Regions from separate parts of the Ralstonia edaphi genome, predicted to be linked through region 2. Evidence: riboswitches for the same ligand, from Rfam matches in the RefSeq annotation. Region 2 holds a riboswitch; the other holds the start of a gene.
The links. A riboswitch is a leader RNA that binds a small molecule or an ion and turns the genes downstream of it on or off. The one in region 2 is predicted to bind glycine.
Positions count from the first base shown of each region.

Region 1 (14,241 bases), on a different contig from region 2:
CGCCTCGGTCTGGCGGCATTGGACCGCGTCTGTGCAAGCCGTTATGGCGGAAAGCGATTCGCCCAGCTCGATGCAGCAACGCAGGACGCGGTGCTTGGCGAGGCTGAGGCCGGGAAACTGCAGATGGACGGTGTGCCGAGCGCGGTGTTCTTCCAGACGCTGTTGGATGGCGCTGTCGAGGGCTATTTTTCCGACCCCATCTACGGCGGCAACCGCGACATGGTGGGCTGGAAGCTGGTCGGTTTTCCGGGCGCAATGGCCAGTTTTGCCAATGACATCGAGCGACACAACCAGCCCTACACGCGTGCGCCTGTTTCGATTGCCACGGCCCACGCGCACGACATGGCGACAGCGCCGCCGCGCTCGGAAGCACAACCGATTGCCTTCGTCGCGCTTGCAAGTAACGAGGTATGCCGCAGCCGCACGGGCGCCGATAACGGAGGCGGCGAATGAAGACATTGCCTCCCGTGGATGCCGTAATCATTGGCGGCGGCTGGACCGGCGCCATCATCGGCAAGGAGTTGGCGGCACATGGCTCGCGTGTGGTGGTGATGGAGCGTGGGCAGCCCCGCTGGCCGTCGCCCGATTTTCAGGCGCCGGCAATCCACGACGAACTGAAATACACGCGCCGGCATGCGCTGCACCAGGACACATCGACCGAGACCTTCACCTTCCGCAACCGCAGCGACCAGGTGGCCTTGCCGATGCGCCGCTGGCAGTTCGCCTATCCGGCCACGCATCTGGGCGGTGCCGGCAACCATTGGTCGGGCGCCTATTACCGGTTCGACCCGACCGACCTCAAGCTGCGCAGCCACTATCGCCAGCGCTATGGCGACCGCATCTTCGACGCCAACCTCACCGCCCAGGACTGGCCCCTCACCTACGACGAGCTGGAACCGTATTACGACCGATTCGACTACCTCATCGGCGCGTCGGGTTTTGCCGGCAACCTGAAGGGGCAGTTGCAACCGGGAGGCAACCCATTCGAGCCGTGGCGCTCGCGTCCGTATCCGAATCCGCCGATGAAGGTGCCGTTTGCATCGGCATTATTCGGCACGGCTGCAGCATCAATGGGATACCACCCCTACATCCAGCCCTCTGCGCTGTGCACGCGTCCGTACGTGAACACCGAGGGGCTGCCGATGAATGCATGCGTGTATTGCGGTTTCTGCTCCAACTTCGGCTGTGAGCATTTTGCGAAGGCGTCCCCGCAAATCTGTGTACTGCCGGCGGCGCTCAAGCTCAACACGTTCGAGTTGCGCACGAACGCCCACGTGCTGAAGGTCGAGCTGGACGAAGCGCGCAAGCATGCCCGGGGCGTGACCTATGCCGACGCCACGGGCCAGCAGTTCTTCCAGCCCGCAGAGATGGTGGTGCTATGTGCGTTCAGCGTTCAGAACGTGCGGCTGCTGCTCCTGTCCGGCATCGGCAAGCCTTACGACGCTGCCACGGGCCAAGGCGTGGTGGGCCGCAATTACACGCACCAGACAACGTCCGGCGTGAACCTGTTCTTCGACGAGAAGACGTGGCTCAACCCCTTCATGGGCGCCGGTGCTGCGGCGGTGACGATCGACGATTTCAGCGCCGACAACTTCGACCACGGCCCGCATGGCTTCGTGGGCGGCGGCTATATCCAGATCCAGGTGGTGAGCGGTGCGCCCATCGGATACCACCCGACCCCGCACGGCACACCGCAGTGGGGCAGCGCCTGGAAGCGCGCCGTGAAGCGCTATTACAACCATTCCGCGTCGATCACGATCACCGGCTCGGCCATGCCGACGCGCGGCGGCTATCTCGACCTGGACCCGACGTACCGCGACGTCTACGGCCTGCCGCTGCTGCGCATCACGTATGACTTTCCCGACAACGACATCCGCATGTCGGCCTTCCTCACCGACCGTGGGAACGCAATCGGCAAGGCCATGCAGGGTGTGGTGGCAACCGAGCCTGGCCCCCGCAAGCGGCCATACACGGCGACGAGCTATCAGTCGACACACCTTACGGGCGGCGCCGCGATCGGCGACGATCCGGCCACCAGTGTCGTCAACCGCTTCGGGCAATGCTGGGATGTGCCCAACGTGTTTGTCACCGGGGCCAGCCTCTTCCCGCAAAACTCCAACTACAACCCCACCGGTACCGTCGGTGCCACCGCGTATTGGATTGCCGACGCCATCAACGCGCGCTATCTGAAATCCCCCGGGAAGGGACTGGTATGACCGAAGACCGCCCGCCCTCTCGCCGCCTGCCGGTCGTTTTATGGCTGCTGCCGTTGCTCGGCATTGCGCTGCCGATCTGCGCGGTCTTCTATGACATGTTGTCGGATCGGGGCATCTCGTCATTTCGTGGGGCAAGCCAGGCGCAAAACCATGCGAAGCCGCTAGGGAACGTGGCGGAAACCGGCACGGCGGTCAGGCGCGCCACCGATTTCATTCCCAAGCCGACGGCATGGTCCGCCCTGCTGGCAAAGGCGCCGCAAGAGGACACCGCGCGCGCGCGGATCCTTGTCACGCAGGGCAGTGGCGCCGTGCCGCCTGCATGCGCGACCTGCCATGGGGCGAAGTCGGTGGCGCCGCAACCGTTTCCTGCGCTGGAGGGATTGCCGGCCGAGTACATCGTCAAGCAACTGCTCGATTACCGCAGCGGCGCGCGGCAATCGTCCGTCATGCGACCGGTCGCGCGCGAGTTGTCGGATAGCGATATCACAGCAGTCGCGCGGTACTACGCGGCGCAAGCGCGGCCGGGCACCGCAGCGCTATCCACGGATGGCGCCGCTGCGAGGCTGCATTGGTCGGGCGACAACGGGCGAGCCCTGCCCGCCTGCGCAGACTGCCACGGCGCTTCGGGGCGTGGCGGCGGCCCGGTCCTGCCACCGCTGACGGGGCAGCCCAAAGGCATGGTCGCTGCGCAGCTCAATGCGTTTCGCTCCGGCACGCGCGCCAACGACGACGACGGCGTCATGCGCGCTTTTGCACACCGCCTGACCGCTGCCGAGATCGAAGGCCTCGACAACTTCTATGCCGCAGCTTCCGCCCCGCAGGGCGGCGTCCGCAAGCCAGCGCAGTAGAAATCGACCTGCCACATCCCGTTCAGATGAGACGGAGCCGCTACTTGCCCCAAGGCGGGGCGTTTCCGTGGTACAACCGGCGCCAGCGTCTCATTCACTTCCTGCATTCAGATCGACATCGGCGCACTTGCGGCCCGATCCACCTGCCTCGCCACCGAGGCACAACGACACCTCCATTTAGAGAAAACCGTGTTCACTTGCATCAACCAGAGCTGCGGCACGCAGTGGCAGCTTTCCGACGTCGTCATCAAAGACGAGGGCCAAGGGCCGCTCTTCCGCTGTGCGCTATGCGGCGCACGCAACTATCTCAAACGCGTCGAAACCAAAGACGGCCGGGTCATCTACAAGCAAATCGAAGGCAAGCCGCTCAAGTGATCCAACGCAACGACATGACCATCGAACCGACCGCCGCGCCTTTCAGCACCCTGCCGCTCGCCCCTGCCGTGCTCGCCAACCTTGCGCAGCTTGGCTACACCGACATGACGCCGATCCAGGCCGCAAGCCTGCCGATCGCTCTTGCGGGCCACGACCTGATCGCACAGGCAAAAACCGGCAGCGGCAAAACCGCAGCGTTTGCGCTGGCCCTCCTCGCACGGCTCGACGCGCGGAGCTTCGACGTGCAGTCGATGGTGCTCTGCCCTACGCGCGAGCTGGCCGACCAGGTTGCGCAGGAGATCCGCCGCTTGGCGCGCGCCGAAGAAAACGTGAAGGTGCTGACGCTGTGCGGCGGCACACCGATGCGCCCGCAGGCGGCAAGCCTGGAGCACGGCGCGCACGTCATCGTCGGCACGCCGGGCCGCATCATGGACCATCTGGAGCGCGGCAATCTCGCGCTTGGTGCACTGAAGACGCTCGTGCTGGACGAAGCCGACCGCATGCTCGACATGGGCTTCTTTGACGACATCGCGACGGTCGTGCGGCAATGCCCGGCCGACCGGCAAACGCTGCTGTTCTCGGCGACGTACCCGGAAGGCATTGCCAAACTGAGCCAGCGGATCCTGCGCAACCCGAAAGAAGTAAAACTCCAAGAGCGCCACGACGACAGCAAGATTCGCCAGCGCTTCTACGAGGTGACCGACAGCCAGCGGCTGCATGCGGTCGGGCTGCTGCTCAAGCACTATCGACCGGTGAGCACGCTCGCGTTCTGCAACACGAAGCAGCAATGCCGCGACCTGCTCGACGTGTTGCGCGCGCAGGGCATTCACGCGCTTGCGCTGCACGGCGAACTCGAACAGCGCGAGCGGGATCAGGTGTTGATCCAGTTTGCGAACCGCAGTTGCTCGGTGCTGGTTGCAACCGACGTCGCCGCGCGCGGGCTCGATATCGCGCAACTCGAAGCGGTGATCAACGTTGACGTGACGCCCGATCCCGAAGTGCACGTGCACCGGATTGGCCGCACAGGCCGCGCCGACGAGAACGGCTGGGCGCTGAGCCTCGCCAGCATGGACGAGATGGGCCGCGTCGGCAATATCGAAGAGGCGATGGGCCGCGAGGTCGAATGGCACAAGCTCGACGAGCTTGATACCGGCAACGATGCGCCGCTGCTGCCGCCCATGGAAACGCTGCAGATTCTCGGCGGACGCAAGGAGAAGATCCGCCCCGGCGATGTGCTGGGCGCCTTGACCGGCGACGCTGGCTTTCGCGGCGACCAGATCGGCAAGATCAACGTGACGGAATTTTCGACCTACGTCGCGGTCGAGCGCGGCATCGCGCGCGACGCGCTGCGCAAGCTCAACGCCGGGACGGTGAAGGGCAAGAAGGTCAGGGTCCGGCTGATGGAGGAGTGACGCCCTCCCCTGCGCCGCCAGCGCCTCAACCCAGCATGGCAGCGGCAACACCCGCCGCCGCACACAACGCCACCACGATCAACGGTGGCGTTTTCCATCGCGCCAGCAGCAGGAACGCAATCACTGCGACGGCAACATCGCTCCATGACCGCACGGCGCTCGTCCAGACCGGCGTGTAAAGGGCAAACGCCAGCAATCCCACCACAGCGGCATTCACACCCGCAAGCAGCGCCGCCATGGAAGGACGCGCGCGCAACGCCTGCCAGTAAGGCAACGCCGCGATGACCAACAGCAGGCCCGGCAGAAAAATACCCACCGTGGCAAGCGCGGCGCCAGCCCAGTGATTGAGCCCCGGGCCGATCGTCCACCCCAGGAACGCGGCGAAGGTGAATAGCGGCCCGGGCACGGCCTGCGCGGCGCCGTAGCCGGCCAGGAAATCGTTTGACGCGACCCAGCCCGTTGCGACTGTCTGCTGCTCCAGCAGCGGAAGTACGACATGACCGCCCCCGAAAACCAACGCGCCCGAACGATAGAACGCGTCGAACACCTTCGCGGGCATCCACGAATGAAGATCCGTCATCAACGGAAGCCCAAACAGGAGCGCGCAGAACAGCACCAGGCTGACGACGCTGGCCATGTGAGACACGCGGAATGCGCCGTCCTGCCCTGCCTTCAAGCCAGCCGGCACCGGACGGGCCGATCGGCACAGCAACAGCCCCAGCACGGCGCCCAGCGCAATCACGACCAGTTGCGCGTAGACGGTCGTCAACGCACCAAGCACGGCAATGCTGATCACCGCGATGCCTGCGCGCTGCCAGTCGGGACAGAGCTTGCGCGCCATGTCCCACACGGCCTGCGCCACCACCGCAACGGCAACGAGCTTCAAACCGTGGATCAGGCCTGCGCCGACCGGGCCGCCCAGGCTCGGCGCGAGCATTGCAAAAGCCAGCAGCAACAGGACGGAAGGTAGCGTAAAGCCGCACCATGCCGCCAAACCGCCGCGCCATCCGGCCCGGAGCAAGCCGACGGAAAACCCGACTTGGCTGCTGGCAGGCCCCGGCAGAAACTGGCACAGCCCCACCAGATCGGTGAATGTTGCGTCGTCGAGCCAGCGCCGGCGCTCCACGAACTCACGGCGGAAGTAACCGATATGCGCGACGGGGCCGCCGAAGCTCGTGAGCCCCAGCTTGAGAAAAACCGCCAGCACTTCCATGGCAGAGCCCGCTTGATGTGTGCGGGACGGTGTGGCGGAAGCGGTCATCGGGGCGGGATATCGATGTTTGAGAAACGCGTATTAGAACATTGCCGCCATGGCTTGGAAGGCAACTAAAGTGGCAGGATAGGCATCGCCGTCACCGTCATCGGACTCTGCCGCGTATCCCATCATGCACTTTGCCCACACCATTGGCGCACAGCGCCATGTGTTCAACGATCTCAAGACGCTCCTGGCCAAAGCCAGTCCGGCGCGCTCCGGCGACTACCTGGCGGGCCTCGCCGCGGCCAGCGAGGGCGAACGCATGGCCGCACGGATGGCGTTGGCGGACGTGCCGCTGTCGGTCTTCCTCAACCAAGCGCTGGTGCCGTATGAAGACGACGAGGTCACGCGCCTGATTCTGGATCGGCACGACGCACAGGCCTTCGAGCCGATCGCCTCGCTCACCGTGGGCGAATTTCGCAACTGGCTGCTCCTGCACGAGACCGACAGCGCGACATTGACGAGCGTCGCCGCGGGCATCACGCCAGAAATGGCCGCCGCGGTCAGCAAGCTGATGCGCAATCAGGATCTGATCGCCGTGGCCCGCAAGTGCCGCGTGGTCACGCGCTTTCGCAACACCATCGGTTTGCCGGGCCGGTTGTCAGTCCGGCTGCAGCCCAATCACCCGACGGATGATCCCAAAGGCATTGCTGCGTCGGTCATCGATGGCCTCCTCTACGGCTGCGGCGACGCGACCATCGGCATCAACCCTGCCGGGGACAATCTCGGCGCCATCGTTTCGCTGCTGCAACTGGTGGATGAGCTGCGCAACCGCTACGCCATTCCCACGCAGTCGTGCGTGCTGACCCACGTGACGAACACGGTGCGCGCCATTGACCAGGGCGCCCCGGTCGACTTGGTATTCCAGTCGGTGGCTGGCAGCGAGCAAGCCAATGCGGGGTTCGGCATCAGCCTCGCATTGCTGGGCGAAGCCCATGACGCAGCGCAAAGCCTCTCGCGCGGCACGGTTGGCAACAACGTGATGTATTTCGAGACCGGCCAGGGCAGCGCGCTGTCGGCCAACGCGCACCACGGCGTCGATCAGCAAACGATGGAAGCGCGGGCCTATGCCGTAGCGCGGGCGTTCTCGCCCTTGCTGGTGAATACGGTCGTCGGCTTCATCGGCCCGGAGTATCTCTATGACGGCAAGCAGATCATCCGCGCCGGATTGGAAGACCACTTCTGCGGCAAGCTGATGGGCCTGCCGATGGGCTGCGACGTCTGCTACACCAACCACGCAGAGGCCGATCAGGACGACATGGATACACTGCTGACGCTGTTTGGCGTGGCGGGCGTCCAATTCATCATGGGCGTGCCGGGCGCTGACGACATCATGCTGAACTACCAGAGCACGTCGTTTCATGACGCGCTTTATCTGCGCGACACACTCGGCCTGCGGCCCGCACCGGAGTTCGAGGCGTGGCTGCAAGGCATGGGCATCGTCGATGCTGCCGGCCGCCTGCAAGACGCGACGGCGCGGCAACCGCTGCTGCAGTTGGCTCACGCGCTGTGAAATCCCTGAGGAAGCCGAACATGCCAAAACACACGCTGGGTCAGCTGAATCCGTGGACGCATCTGCGTGCCTTCACTGACGCCCGAATCGCGCTGGGCCGCGCCGGCAACAGCCAGACCACCGACGCCGTGCTCGCCTTTGGCGTGGCGCATGCCCAGGCGCGCGATGCCGTGCACCTGCCGCTCGATAGCGCCGCGGTGGCGGCAGTACTTGGGGAAGCGGGTTTCACGGCGGTGACGGCCCACAGTGCGGCCGCCGATCGCGCCCAGTATCTGCGCCGTCCCGACCTTGGCCGCCGCCTTGACGATGCGAGCCGCGCAAAACTCGGCGCGTTGCGGCCAGCACAGCCATTCGACGTTGTTTTCGTGATTGCAGACGGGCTCTCCGCATTGGCGGTGCAGAGCCATGCCGTGCCCCTGCTGTGCAGCGTGCGCGAGCGTCTGCCGTGCGACTGGTCGATCGGGCCCGTGGTTATCGCCGAGCAGTCCCGCGTTGCGCTGGGGGATGAGATCGGTGCGCTGCTGGGCGCGCGGCAGGTGGTGATGCTGATCGGTGAGCGACCGGGGCTGAGTTCGCCTGACAGCCTAGGCATTTACCTGACCTACGCGCCGCGTGTTGGCCGCTCCGATGCGGAGCGCAATTGCATTTCCAATGTGCGGCCGGCAGGCCTGACCTATGACCAGGCGGCGAGCCGGCTGGTGTTCCTGCTCAACGGCGCGTTGGCGCTCGGCCGCAGCGGCGTCGACCTGAAGGACGACACCCCACCCGTTTCTGCTGTTGCCTCGGGTACAGCCCGACTTGCCGAACGTCAGAACCCATGACACACTCCCTCCCGCTGCCCACACCGGCAGCACGCAGGCGCGGCTGACGTACCAACGACAGCTGCAACACGCCGCAGGAGAGACCGGGCCCAACGCGCATACGCGTAACGCCCGGCGCCGATGGAGCAACCACCCCGGAAACTCTCAGGCAAAAGGACTGTGGCGTCGACTGCGAATCTGGAGAGAGGCGTGCACGCGCGCGCCCACCGAAGGGGAAGGCGCCAGCGCTGCTGATGCCCAAGCTCTCAGGTCCCAAGACAGATGGGGTGAGCCGACCGGATCGTCCGGTCATGACATCACTCCATAGGGACCGCCATGACGCACATCGTCATCGTCGGCGCCGGCATATCTGGCGTCACTACCGCTTACACGCTTTCGCAACTCGGCTATCAGGTCACGGTGCTCGACCGCCACCTGTATCCGGCCATGGAAACCTCGTTCGCCAACGGCGGCCAGCTTTCCGCCAGCAACGCTGAAGTCTGGAACAGCACCGGCACGCTGCTCAAGGGCATCAAATGGATGCTGCGCAACGACGCTCCGCTGCTGCTCAACCCCAAGCCCTCGTGGCACAAGTATTCGTGGATCGGCGAGTTCGTCGCCAGCATCGCGCACTACCGCCGCAACACCATCGAAACCACCCGCATGGCCATCGAGGCACGCAAGCATCTGTTTGCGATGGCCGAACGGGAGCAGATCGATTTCGACCTGCAGAAGCGCGGCATCCTGCACGTCTATCACGACAAGGCCAGCTTTGCGGCAGCAGGCAAGGCCAACGCCCTGCTCGTCGCCGGCGGGCTTGAGCGCCACGCCGTGAGCCCCGAGGAGATTGCCGCCATTGAGCCGACGCTGCGCGGCAACTACTACGGCGGCTACTTCACCGCATCCGACGCCACGGGCGACATCCACAAGTTCACGCGTGGCCTGGCGCAGGCGTGTGAGAAGCGCGGCGTGCGGTTCATGCACGGCGTGGATGTGCGCGGTGTGGAAACCACCGAAAGCGGCGTGCGCCTGCTGTTGCAAACCACACTCGATGACCGCCTTTCCACCAGCTCGGCGAATGTCGTACAGGACCTTGCCGCAGATGCGATGGTCGTGTGCGCAGGCGTGGGCAGCCGGCATATCGCACAACTGGTGGGCGATCGCATCAACGTGTATCCGGTCAAGGGCTATTCGATCACGGTCCACCTGGACGACGATGCCAGCGTGCAAGGCGCGCCGTGGGTCAGCCTGCTCGATGAGAGCGCAAAGATCGTGACAAGCCGGCTGGGCGCGGGCCGCTTCCGCGTGGCCGGTACGGCAGAGTTCAATGGCTACAATCGCGACATCCGCGCCGACCGCATCGAACCGCTGGTGGCCTGGACGCGCCGCAACTTTGCGATTGGCACGTCGCGCGTGGTGCCATGGGCCGGCTTACGCCCGATGATGCCGGACATGATGCCGCGCGTCGGCCGTGGGCGGCACGCGCGCGTGTTCTACAACACGGGCCACGGGCATCTGGGCTGGACGCTGTCTGGCGCGACCGCTGCCATGGTGGGCGAGGTGATCTCGCGAGATTGCCCGCTGCATTGATCGCAGCATGAAAAAAAGCCCGCCGGAACACTGGCGGGCTTTTTTTCATTGCGGGAATGAACCAAGCGATCAGAACTTGTGCCGCACGCCCAGCATCACGCCCAACCGCGAGTTGTTGCCATACGTGTTGCCCGAATTGTTGAATGCGGCCGCGCTGTTCAGGGCAACCCAGGCGCCCTGCAGGCGGGTGTAGTCCACTTCGGCGTAGACGTCGGTGCGCTTGCTGAAGGCGTAGTCGAGCATGCCAGCGGTGGTCAGGCGCTTACCGCTGGCATCAAGATGTTTCATCCAGTCGTACTGCACGGTGCCGATGAAGCTCAGTGCGCCGGAGATCGGCACCTTTGCACCAACATAGGCGGCCTGGTTCTTGTAGTCGGCCACGTCGAGACGGCTGTTCGTATAGCCGAGGTACCACGTGGCAATCGACGTATCGAGCTTGCCGCCAAAACCCCAGACCGTCTGCTTGCTGGCCTGCGCTGCCGGCACCGCCCCGAAGAACGCCGATGACACATCGCGCGTGACCTGGTACACGGCGCCCACTTCAGCCGGCCCCATGCTGTAGACGATCGAGCCGGCGCCGGCCGAACTCTTGCTGAAGCTGCCAGCCGCCTCGCCAAACGTCCATGCGCCGGCAAGCTGCAGGCCGCCGAACGACTTGATGTATTTGACCGTGTTGTCGTAACGCAGGCCGGTGTAGTTGCCGCCTTGATAGCCGACGATGGAGTTGTTGGCGAACGCCATCGCCTCATACGAAGACAGCACTTCATGCGCCAGCGTGTATTGGCGTCCCAGGTACAGCTTGCCGTAGTCGCCCTCCAGGCCCACCACCGCGGTGCGCCCAAACAGACGTCCGCCCTGCTGGCTGCCGCCGGTATCGGGGAAGAAGCCCGATTCGAGGATGAACATGGCCTTGGTGCCGCCGCCCAGATCTTCGGTGCCGCGCAGGCCCCAGCGGCTGCCGGTCAGCACGCCGTCCATCATCTGCAGATTGCTGTTGCCTGCCGCGTTTTCGTGCGTGCTGTAGCGGATCGTGGTGTCGATCAGCCCATAGAGCGTGACACCGCTCGCGGTTTGCGCTGCCGCTGGCACGCTCGTGGCTCCGAGCACCAATGCGGCAATCATTGTCTTGTTCATGGCTCCCTTGTCTCCTCTTTGGTGTGATGGGTATGGATGTGCGACGGCTGTCCGGGCAACCGCGGTGTTGCGTGGATAGCGCGCACGGCCGCACAACCGTGAGCGCCAGAATTCTCGTGACTCAGTGGTCAGCCGCAGTGGTGGCGCCTCGGCTCAGTTGCGCCTGCACCGCCATGCGCACGGCGGCGTTTGCGGCGCCGTAGCCGAGGTAGCCGTTGCGCTGGACAAGCTCGAAGAAGAAGCGCTCGCGAAACGGTTCGGTGTAGGTGTGCAGAAAATCGCCGTGCGGGTCGCGGTCGTAGAGCAGGCCGTCGTCGTGCAGGCGCGTGACCAGTGCATCGTCGAGCCCGAGCCGGGCAGCGACGTCGTCGTAGTAGTTCTCCGGCACGTGCTGCAGACGTGCGGCACCGCGGTCGATGGCTTCAATGGTTTCGAACAGCCGCTCGGTGCGCAAGGCAATGTGATGCACGCCCGAGCCCGCGTAGGCGGCAATGAACCGGCCGGTGGCCGTACGCCCGCTTTCCGACACGCTGAGCGGAATCCGCACGTTGCGATCGGGGCTCACCATGGCCCGGCTCTTCACGAGACCGTACGGGTCGGCAATCTCCTGCATCGCTTCAGCGTGCATGCCAAAGATGGCGCGGTAGAACAGCACGAAGCTGTCGAGCCGATGCGCCGGCAGCGCCTGTGCAACGTGGTCGATCGATGCCCACCCTGCTGCCTCGTCCTGCACCTGCGGCAGCAAGACAAAATCGTTCTCGTAGATGCTGCGATCGGCTTGGCGATCGTCGATCAGATAGAGCAACGTGCCGTCCGGGGCGCGCAGCGCCGGAATGCTGCGCTCCCTCGGCCCGACCGGCCCGCGCCATTCCTGGGCGCACAACTCGCGCGCGCGTGCCATGGCGCGCTCGGCATCGTCCACCTTCAGGCCGATCGCACAGACAGAGGGCCCGTGCAACTCGAAATGCTCCGACGCCGCGCTGTCCTGCTCCATGTTCAGGATCACGTTGACGCGGCCTTGCCGATACAGGTCAACGGCCTTGGAGCGGTGGTGTCCGGCAAAGGCGAAACCCAGCGCGCGCAGGCGCGCTTCAAGCTCCCGGCCCGCCGCGGCATCCACCGCAAACTCCAGGAAATCCACGCCTTCAAACCGGGCCGCCGCCGGCAGCTCCGCACCGCCAGCTTCGGACTCCAGCCAGAGCAGCGAACGCATGCCGTCCAGCGCGGTCAGCCGCGCGGGCGCCGAGCGGAATTCGTCATTGAAGACTTCCAGTGACAGCGGCCCCGTATAGCCCGCGGCAAGCAAATCGCGCGCAAAGTCCGTCACCGCCAGATCGCCCTGCCCCGGGAAGTTGCGGTGATGCCGGCTCCAGGACAGCACGTCCATCGACAATTTCGGGGCATCCGCAAACTGCACAAAGAAGAGCTTGTCTGCCGGCACATCGCTGAGACCCTCCAGGGAGTCGCCCAGCGAGAGCGTATGGAAGCTGTCGAGAATCAGCCCCAGCGCAGGGTGGTCAGCCTGCCGTACGATCTGCCACGCCTGGCGCCAGGTTCGCGTGTGGCGCCCCCAGGCCAGGGCCTCATAACCTACGCGCAGCCCGCGCCGCGCCGCTGCGTCTGCCATCTGCCGCAGGTCGTCCGCCGCGCGCGCCGGATCGTCGATGGCGAACTCCTGCACGTTGCTGCAGACCAGCACCATCTCGACGCCCAGCTCGGTCATCACGTCGAACTTGCGCTCGGCGCGGGCGAGATTTCGGGCGAACAGCTCATGCGGCATGGCCTCGAAATCGCGGAACGGCTGGTACAGCAGGATCGCCAGCCCAAGGTCGGCCGCCATCTGCCGCACGCGGGCCGGGGAGCCGTCGAAGTTCAGCAGATCGTTTTCGAAGATCTCGATGCCATCAAAACCAGCTGCGGCCGCCGCTTCCAGCTTTTCAGGCAGCGTGCCGGACAGGCAGACGGTGGCAATGCATTTGGGATGGCGTGCTGCGCGGGGCGAATTCATGGCGATGCGTTGTCTGACGATGCCCGCAGCGTAGGTGGGCACACCCCGCGCTCACAAGCGGCATTCGCGCAACAGCGTGCGATGATCGTACAATCGTGCGCACATATCGCTCGTTTTTAGGGTTATCGCCATGACGAAGGAACCGCTGAACCGGCGCGACTGGATCGCCGGGCTGGAAAAAGGGCTCGCGATCCTGGAGGCGTTCGACCACGAGCACCCGAGGCTGACGCCCACGCAGGCCGCCGAGCTGACCGGCCTGACGCGCACCGCCGCGCGCCGCTACCTCCTGACGCTGGAGCATCTGGGCTATCTCACCAGCGAAGGGACGCTCTTCAGCCTGACGCCGCGCGTGCTGAAGGTGGGCTGGTCGTACTTCGATTCGGCGCGCCTGCCGCGCACGGTGCAGCCGTTCCTGCAGCAGGTGACGGCCGCCGTCGGCGAGGTGGCGTACCTGAGCGTGCTGGACGATTGGGAGCTCGTCTTCATCTCGCGCACCAGTACGAGCCGAGTCATGAGCACGGGCTTCGTGCTGGGTGCGCGCGTGCCGGCGCCGCTGGCCTCGGCCGGCGTAATGATGCTGGCCGCGCAACCCGAGCAGAAGGTCAAGGCGTGGCTGGAAACCTGTGTGCTGACGCCCTATACGCCCTACACGATCCTGCAGCGGGACCGCCTGTTCGATGAAATCCGCAAAGCTGCCCGGCAGGACTACGCCGTGGTCGAGCAGCAGCTGCAGATTGGTGTGCGCGGGGTCGCGGTACCGCTGCGCGATCGGCATGGCAACGTGATCGCCGCACTCAGCGTGAACATGCAAGTCGGTGAAGAAACCACGGAGCATGCATTGCAACGCGTGCTGCAGGTGCTGCAGGACACGGCCCTGTCGATCATGCGCGTGCTGTAGCCGGCCACGTCCCCCTCGTTATCCCGGAACGCCATGCTTTGACACAGGTACGGACTCGGAGAAACCCTTGAGTCGTACGTTATTCGCACCATGTTGTGCGATTATCGAACGAATGCAATCGGCAATTGCTTGTGCGCCGCCCCGCGGGCGGACTACGCTGCGTTGCGTGTACAGACGGCCCTTCATCGAACG
Region 1 covers NZ_CATWHI010000001.1:239,596-253,836, forward strand. Annotated here, with positions in the region: gene R2669_RS01130 (gluconate 2-dehydrogenase subunit 3 family protein) at 1-453, shown strand, start outside; gene R2669_RS01135 (GMC family oxidoreductase) at 450-2,216, shown strand; gene R2669_RS01140 (c-type cytochrome) at 2,213-3,064, shown strand; gene R2669_RS01145 (hypothetical protein) at 3,254-3,439, shown strand; gene dbpA (ATP-dependent RNA helicase DbpA) at 3,454-4,851, shown strand; gene chrA (chromate efflux transporter) at 4,877-6,112, opposite strand; gene R2669_RS01160 (ethanolamine ammonia-lyase subunit EutB) at 6,237-7,619, shown strand; gene eutC (ethanolamine ammonia-lyase subunit EutC) at 7,640-8,440, shown strand; glycine riboswitch at 8,505-8,610, shown strand; gene R2669_RS01170 (D-amino acid dehydrogenase) at 8,756-10,009, shown strand; gene R2669_RS01175 (porin) at 10,079-11,143, opposite strand; gene R2669_RS01180 (bifunctional sugar phosphate isomerase/epimerase/4-hydroxyphenylpyruvate dioxygenase family protein) at 11,265-13,151, opposite strand; gene R2669_RS01185 (IclR family transcriptional regulator domain-containing protein) at 13,282-14,049, shown strand.
Region 1: another riboswitch for glycine. It lies ahead of R2669_RS01170 (D-amino acid dehydrogenase); the one in region 2 lies ahead of gcvT (glycine cleavage system aminomethyltransferase GcvT).

Region 2 (8,869 bases):
CACCGCCAACCCCCCCCGCGCCGTCTCCTTGTACTTCGTCTTCATATCCGCCCCCGTCTCGCGCATCGTCTTGATCACGGAGTCGAGCGAAACATAATGCGTGCCATCCCCCCGCAACGCCATGCGCGCCGCATTCACCGCCTTCACCGACGCCATCGCATTGCGCTCAATACACGGAATCTGCACCAGCCCGCCAACCGGGTCGCATGTCAGCCCCAGGTTGTGCTCCATGCCGATCTCCGCTGCGTTTTCGACCTGCGCAGGCGTGCCGCCCAGCACCGCGGCCAGCGCGCCCGCCGCCATCGAACACGCCACGCCGACTTCCCCCTGGCAGCCCACTTCCGCGCCCGAGATCGACGCGTTCATCTTGTACAGCATGCCGATCGCGCCGGCGGTGAGCAGGAAATCCACGACGCCGTCGTCATTCGCGCCGGGCACGAAGCGGTCGTAGTAATGCATCACGGCCGGGATGATCCCGGCTGCGCCGTTGGTCGGCGCCGTGACGACGCGCCCGCCCGCGGCGTTCTCTTCGTTCACGGCAATCGCATACAGGTTCACCCAGTCGATCACCGACAGCGGATCGGATAGCGTGCGTTCGGCCTGCACCGTGAGCCGCGAATACAGCTCCGCCGCGCGGCGACGCACGTGGAACGGGCCCGGCAGTTCGCCTTCGGTGCGGCAGCCGCGCGACACGCACGCCTGCATCACGTGCCAGATGTTGAGCAGGCCGGCGCGCACTTCGGCTTCGGTGCGCCACGTCAATTCGTTTTCGAGCATCAGGCGGGCAATGGACTTGCCCGTCGATTCGCACATCGCCAGCAATTCCTTGCCGCTGCGGAACGGATGCGGCAACTGGTCGTGCGCGGCCAGCACTTGCGTATTCGGCGCACCGGCCGTGACGACAAAGCCGCCGCCCACCGACAGGTAGCGCGCCTCGCGCAGCCGCTCGCCGGCCGCATCGAAGGCATGGAACTTCATGCCGTTCGGGTGCTCGGCCATCGCCTCGCGGCGATAGAAGGCGATGTGCTCCTTCTCGGTGAAGCGCACCGGGTGGCGGCCCAGCAGCGACAGCGACTGCGAGGCGCGCAGCGCCGCCAGCTTGTCTTCGATGGTGTCGGGGTCGATGGTGTCCGGCGCCTCGCCCATCAGCCCGAGGATGACGCCGCGATCGGTGCCGTGGCCCTTGCCGGTGGCGCCGAGCGAGCCGTACAACTCGACGCGCACGCTGGCGACTTGCGGCATCAGGCCGTCGGCTTCGAGGCCCGAGGCGAACATCAGCGCGGCGCGCATCGGCCCGACGGTGTGCGAGCTGGACGGGCCGATGCCGATCTTGAAGAGGTCGAAAACAGAAACAGCCATGGGGTAAGGCTCCGGGGGGCGTTTTGCAAAAGGGGCGAGTCGGCTTGTGGCCGCCCGCGTTCGGGTTGTTCAGACGCAAACGGCCGCCCCGTGGTGCGAGGCGGCCGCCTGAGGCGCGGCGCGATGGCAATCGCGCTGGGTCGCCGGCTTTAGTCTTGCGCGTACTCGCTCATCGGCACGCAGGCGCAGAACAGGTTGCGGTCGCCGTAGACGTTGTCGGCGCGGCCAACCGGCGGCCAGTACTTGCGTGCGCGCAGCGATGCCACCGGGTAGGCGGCCTGCTCACGCGTGTACTTGTGCGACCAGTCATCGGCCATCACCACGGCTGCGGTGTGCGGCGCGTGCTTGAGCGGATTGTCTTCGCGGTCGAATTCGCCCGAGATCACCTTGTCGACTTCGCCGCGGATGGCGATCATCGCGTCGATGAAGCGGTCGAGTTCCACCTTCGGCTCGCTTTCGGTCGGCTCGATCATCAGCGTGCCCGGCACCGGGAAGCTCATCGTCGGTGCGTGGAAGCCGAAGTCCATCAGCCGCTTGGCGATGTCTTCGTTGCTGATGCCCGATTCCTTCTGCAGCGGACGGATGTCGAGAATGCACTCGTGGGCCACCAGGCCGTGCGCGCCCGTGTACAGCACCGGGTAGTACGGCGCGAGACGCTTGGCCACGTAGTTGGCCGACAGGATGGCCGTCTCGGTGGCGGCGGTCAGGCCCGCGGCGCCCATCATCGCGATGTACATCCACGAGATCGGCAGGATCGACGCCGAGCCGAACGCCGACGCCGACACGTTACCGATGTTTTTGCTCGCGTCTTCACCGGAAGCCGCGCGCCCCGGGAGGAACGGCGCGAGGTGCGCACCCACGGCCACCGGACCAACGCCCGGGCCGCCGCCGCCGTGCGGAATGCAGAACGTCTTGTGCAGGTTCAGGTGCGAGACGTCGCCGCCGAAGTGGCCCGGCGCGGCGGTGCCGACCATGGCGTTCATGTTGGCGCCGTCCACGTACACCTGGCCGCCGTGGCTGTGCACGATTTCGCAGACGCGCTTCACGCCTTCCTCGAACACGCCGTGCGTGGACGGGTAGGTGATCATGATCGCCGCGAGGTTCTTGCTGTGTTCGGCCGCCTTCTTCTCCAGGTCGGCCAGATCGACGTTGCCGCGCTCATCGCAGGCCACGACGACCACCTGCATGCCGGCCATCTGCGCCGATGCGGGGTTCGTACCGTGCGCCGACGACGGGATCAGGCACACGTTGCGGTGCGCTTCGCCACGGCTGGCGTGGTAGGCGTGGATGATCAGCAGACCGGCGTATTCGCCCTGCGAGCCGGCATTCGGCTGCAGGCTCACGGCGGCGTAGCCGGTGGCGGCGCACAGCATCTGCTCGAGCTGGTCGATCATCTCGCGGTAGCCGACAGTCTGGTCGGCGGGCGCGAACGGGTGGATGTTCGAAAACTCGGGCCACGTCACCGGCAGCATTTCTGCGGTGGCGTTGAGCTTCATCGTGCACGAGCCCAGCGGGATCATCGTGCGGTCGAGCGCGAGATCCTTGTCGGCGAGACTGCGCAGGTAGCGCAGCATTTCGTGCTCGGAGTGGTGCGCGTTGAACACCGGGTGCGTCAGGTACGCGCTCTGGCGGATGAGCGAGGCCGGATACGCATCGGCGACGCCCGCTTCGGTCTGGTCGAAGTCCGGCGCGCTCGCGTGGGCGGCATGCGCGAAGACTTCCCACAGCGCCACGACATCGGCGCGCGTGACGGTCTCGTCCAGCGAGATGCCCAGTCGCGCGTCGTCGATCTGGCGCAGGTTGATGCCGCGCGCCTGCGCAGCGATGTGCAGGTTGGCGGTGCGCGGGCCGGTGGCGACGGTCAGCGTGTCGAAGAAGGCATCGGCTTCCAGCGTGTAGCCGATCGCGCGCAGGCCGGCGGCCAGCGTGGCGGTCAGGCGGTGCACGCGCTGGGCGATGCGCTTCAGGCCTTGCGGGCCGTGGTAGACGGCGTACATCGACGCCATCACGCCCAGCAGCACCTGCGCGGTACAGATGTTCGAGGTGGCCTTCTCGCGGCGGATGTGCTGCTCGCGCGTTTGCAGCGCGAGGCGGTAGGCCGGGTTGCCTTGCGCATCGATCGTCACGCCGACCAGTCGGCCCGGCATCGAGCGCTTGAACGCATCGCGCACGGCCATGTAGCCGGCGTGCGGGCCGCCGAAACCGAACGGCACGCCAAAGCGTTGCGTGTTGCCGATCACCACGTCGGCGCCCCATTCGCCCGGCGCGGCCAGCAGCGTGAGCGCCAGCAGGTCAGCCGCGGCAACCACCAGGCCGCCGGCGGCGTGCACGGCGTCCGTCAGCGCCTGGTAGGTCGCCAGATCGCCCAGCAGCGCACCGTTGGCGCCCGGGTATTGCAGCAGCACACCGAACGCGTCGTGCTTGGCAGCGTCGGCCGCCGGCCCGGTCACCACTTGCACGCCGATCGGCTCGGCGCGGGTGCGCACGACTTCCAGCGTTTGCGGCAGCACGTCGTCTGCCACGAAGAACACGGTCGACTTCGACTTGCCGATGCGCTGCAGCAGCGTCATGGCTTCAGCCGCGGCGGTCGCTTCGTCCAGCATCGACGCATTGGCGATGTCCATCGCCGTCAGGTCGATCACCATCTGCTGGAAATTCAGCATCGCTTCCAGACGGCCCTGCGAGATTTCCGGCTGATACGGCGTGTAGGCCGTGTACCAGGCGGGGTTTTCGAGGATGTTGCGCAGGATGACGCCCGGCGTGTGCGTGCCGTAATAGCCCTGGCCGATCAGGCTCTTGACCACGCGGTTCTGCCCGGCGATGCCGCGCAGCTTGGCGAGGGCCGCTTCTTCGGTCAGGGGCTGCGTGAATTCGCCCAGCGGCATGCCGTCCTGGCGGCGGATGGCCGGTGGGATCACGGCGTCGATCAGCGCGGCGCGGCTGGTGTAGCCGAGCGTGCCGAGCATGGCGGTCTGCTCGTCGGCAGACGGGCCGATGTGGCGGTGCGCGAAGGCGTCGCGCGCCTCCAGGTCAGCCAACGTCGGGCGTTCGGCGGCAAGCGCCGAGGAAGCGGGGTGCGGAGCGTTCATGGCAAGGGCTCGAAATTCAGGCAAAGCGCCAATGTGCGGGTCAGGCACATCGGCTTGGGGTGACCGGCTTAGCCGATCTTGGCTTCGTAATCAGCAGCCGACATCAGGGCGTTCACGTCGTCGGCGTTGGTCGGCTTGATCTTGAACAGCCAGGCGTCGTAGGCGCCTGCGTTCACGGATTCCGGTGCGCCGGCTGCGTCGGCGTTGTTGGCGATGATCTCGCCCGAGACGGGGGCGTAGATGTCGGAGGCAGCCTTGACCGATTCGACCACGGCAATCGCTTCGTCCTTGGCAACGGCGCGACCGGCTTCCGGCAGCTCCAGGAAGACGATGTCGCCCAGCGCGTCCTGCGCGAAGTCGGTGATGCCGATGGTCAGCGTGCCGTCGGCTTCAACGCGGATCCACTCGTCGTGTTCGGTGTACTTCAGATCGGCGGGGACGTTGCTCATGAAAGGTTTCTCCGGAAGATGGGTATTTGGGAATGCAGATTCGATGTTCAGCTGACCAGCGCCTTGCCATTGCGCACGAACGGCAGTTTAACCACAGTCGCGGTCAACTTGCGGTCGCGAATTTCGACCTGTACGTCGGTGCCGATGGCCACGTCCTTGGGCAGGCGCGCCAGTGCGATGGACAGCGACAGGCTCGGGCTGAACGTGCCGCTGGTGATCTCGCCGTCACCGGCGGCGGTGATGACTTTCTGGTGGGCGCGCAGCACGCCGCCCTTGTCGCGCAGGATCAGGCCGACGAACTGCTCGCGCTGGCCGCCGGCTTGCAGCGCGGCCTTGCCGGTGAAGTCGCGTTCGCTTTGCAGGTCGACCGTCCAGGCGAGGCCGGCGTCGAGCGGGGAAACATGCTCGTCCATGTCCTGGCCGTAGAGATTCATGCCGGCTTCCAGGCGCAGCGTGTCACGCGCGCCCAGGCCTGCCGGGCGCACGCCGGCCTGCAGCAGGCGCTCCCAGACGCCCGCGATCTGCGAGGCCGGCACGACGAGTTCGAAACCGTCTTCACCGGTGTAGCCGGTGCGGGCGACCATGACCTCGCCTACGTTTTCCACGGTGACGAAGCCCGCGTTGAACGGCTTGAGCGCATCGCCCACGGCCTGCGTGCCGGGCAGCGCGGCGTAGGTCTTGGCGCGCGCGTTCGGGCCCTGCACGGCCAGGATGCCCAGCGGCTCGGCGCCCGCATTGTTGTCGGAGCGGCGCGGCGTGATGGTCACGTCGGTGCCGGCGGCGGCGTTCTGCGCGACGATCCACTCCAGGTCGGTCGGTGCCGTGCCGGCGTTGACCACCAGGCGGAACCAGTCTTCGCGGAAGAAGTAGACGATCAGGTCGTCGATCACGCCGCCCTTGGGGTTCAGCATGCAGCTGTAGAGCGCCTTGCCGGGCGTCTGCAGCTTGTCGACGTTGTTGGCGAGCAGCCCACGCAGGAAATCGCGCACGCGCGCGCCGGTGAGGTCGACCACGCACATATGCGAGACGTCGAAGATGCCGGCATCTTGGCGCACGGCGTGGTGCTCTTCGATCTGGGAGCCGTAGTTGACGGGCATGTCCCAGCCGCCAAAGTCGACCATGCGGGCGCCCAGCGAGCGGTGGATGGCATTGAGCGGCGTGTGTTGGAGCGTCATGGAATCTCTCGGCTGAGTGCGCCGCCGTGGCTTGGGCGCGGCGCATGGATCGGGAACCAGAAAAGCAAAAAGGCCACCCGCGCAGCCTGATCCCTCATGGTGACGCCATGAAGATCAACAAGCTGCGCAGATGGCCCCTCTGTCCTTGGTACCTGAGAGATTGCGAAGCGGTGCGCATAGCGGTGCGCGCCGTTCGTGAGCCCCTTCGGTGGGCGCCCGCAGTGGTCGTGCGGCGCCAGCTCTCCAGAGTGCGGTCGGACGCATGTCCGCCGATCCGCCCGGTCCTGGATGCCTGAGAGTTTTCGGGTGCTACCCCTTCGGCGGCGCCTTGCCGTGTACGGCGGGCACGCTCTCCCGGATGGATGGGCGGAATTTACGGAAGGGGGATGGGATTGTCAATTGGGGTGGACTTGGCGGTTTCGGGTTGGGGGGAGGGCTGGATTTTTTGTGCTTGTGGTCCATCCCCCTTTCGTTCCCTGCCGGGACCGACTTACTTTTCTTTGTCTTGCCAAAGAAAAGTAAGCAAAAGAAAGGCGCGCCCGAGATGGCGGAAGACTCCTTGAATTTATGTCGCAGGGAGGGGAAGGGAAAAACTCGCTTCGCTCAGACAGTTTCCCTTCCTTTTTCCTCCCTGCAACAGAAATTCAAGGCGCCATCTAGGGCAGGAACGTCAAAGGCCAAAGACAACGGCCACACCGTCGGGGCGCGGGCGGGAGCGCCTTGTTCGGGTGTGGTCGGAGTGCGGGTGTGGCTGCTCTTGCTTTGACTTACTTGCCGATTTGGCGGCTGACTTGGTTTTCCTGCTGGTTCAGCGTGCGCTGTTCCTGTTTGGTGATGTGCCCACCGTTTTGGGCGGCCATGTCACGCTCTTCCTGGCGAATCTGGCGGTCTTCCTTGTGCAGCTGGCGCGCCTGGCTCTTGGTGATTTCGCCTTCCTTCACTTCGTTGTGGATGCGCTTGTTCTGGTTGGCGAGGCGGTGGTTGACCTCGGCGCGGCGCGGGTGGTCCTTTTGCCATTGCGTCTGGGCGAAGGCGCCCGTGGTGGCAGACAGGGCGACGGCGCTGATGGCCAGGGCTTTGACGATGCGGTTCATGGTGCGTTCTCCGATGAGCGGCCGACCGATTCAGCCGCTGTCCCGTCCATAACGGCGTGCTGAGGAGCGCCGTGTACGGCGTTCGTGTAACGGCGCGTAAGCGATGTAACGCCCCTGCGAAAAGGGAGGGGCGCAAACGCATACGGTGCGGTATCGGGCACCTCCGCTGGCGCCCCGGTGAAGGGTTTGCCATCTGCTCAATCGACGCAAAAGCGCCGTGCTACCATCGCCCTCCGCTGTCGTTCCCGCCTGCTTTTTCTTCCGCCTGTCCCCATGTCTTCCGGTCTCGCCCACGGGCTCAATGCAGCCCAATCCGAAGCTGTGCACTACCTCGACGGCCCATGCCTGGTGCTCGCGGGGGCGGGCTCGGGCAAGACGCGCGTGATCACGCAGAAGATCGCGCACCTGATCCTCGACAAGGGCTTCGAGCCCAAGCACATCGCCGCCGTTACGTTTACCAACAAGGCGGCCAAGGAAATGCAGGAGCGCGTGGCCAAGCTGATGGACGGCAAGACACGCGAAGACGGCAAGCGCATTCCCATCAAGCAGTTGACGGTCTGTACGTTCCACTCCCTTGGCGTGCAGATATTGCGCGCCGAGGCTGAACACGTCGGCCTCAAGCCGCGTTTCTCGATCATGGATTCCGACGATTGCTTCGGCATGATCCAAGAGCAACTCGCGACGACCGACAAGCAGCTGATCCGCCGCGTGCAGAGCACGATCTCGCTGTGGAAGAACGGTCTCGTCGATCCGGACACCGCGATTGCCGAGGCGCTCGCCAACAACAACGTCGACGACCACCAGGCTGCGCTCGTCTACCGCAACTACGTCGCGACGCTGCATGCGTATCAGGCGGTGGATTTTGACGACCTCATCCGCATTCCCGCCGAGCTGTTCGCGCGCAATGAAGACGTGCGCCTGAAGTGGCAGAACCGCCTGCGTTACTTCCTCGTCGATGAATACCAGGACACCAACGCCTGCCAGTATCAGCTGCTGAAGCTGCTCGCGGGCGGTTCGCACCTGCGGGCGCCGGCCTTCACGGCGGTGGGCGACGACGACCAGGCCATCTACGGCTGGCGCGGCGCGACGCTCGACAACCTCAAGCTGCTGCAGACGGATTTCCCGAACCTGAAGGTGATCAAGCTGGAGCAGAACTACCGCTCCACCGTGCGCATCCTGAACGCCGCGAACGCAGTCATCGCGCAGAACCCGAAGCTGTTCGAGAAGACGCTGTGGAGCGAGCACGGCATGGGCGATGCCATCAACGTGACCAGCGCGAATGACGAAGAACACGAAGCCGAAAGCGTCGTCTTCAAGCTGTCCGCCCACAAGTTCGAGCGCCGCGCGCAGTTTCGCGATTACGCGATCCTGTATCGCGGCAACTTTCAGGCGCGCCTGTTCGAGCAGATCCTGCGCCGAGAGCGCATTCCGTATGTGCTCTCGGGAGGGCAGAGCTTTTTCGACAAGGCGGAGATTAAGGATCTGTGCGCGTATCTGCGGCTGATTGCCAATGCGGATGATGATCCTGCGTTCATTCGCGCCATCACCACGCCCAAGCGCGGCGTGGGCAATGCGACGCTGGAAGTGCTGGGCGCATTCGCGGGACAGGCCAAGGTGTCGCTGTTCGAGGCGGCGATGATGGGCGGCATCGAAGCGCAACTCGCGCCGCGCCAGCTGGAGCCGCTGCGGGTGTTCTGCGAATT
Region 2 covers NZ_CATWHI010000014.1:802-9,670, reverse strand. Annotated here, with positions in the region: gene R2669_RS24765 (L-serine ammonia-lyase) at 1-1,359, opposite strand, end outside; gene gcvP (aminomethyl-transferring glycine dehydrogenase) at 1,509-4,448, opposite strand; gene gcvH (glycine cleavage system protein GcvH) at 4,517-4,897, opposite strand; gene gcvT (glycine cleavage system aminomethyltransferase GcvT) at 4,945-6,072, opposite strand; glycine riboswitch at 6,202-6,329, opposite strand; glycine riboswitch at 6,342-6,439, opposite strand; gene R2669_RS24745 (hypothetical protein) at 6,840-7,166, opposite strand; gene R2669_RS24740 (UvrD-helicase domain-containing protein) at 7,440-8,869, shown strand, end outside.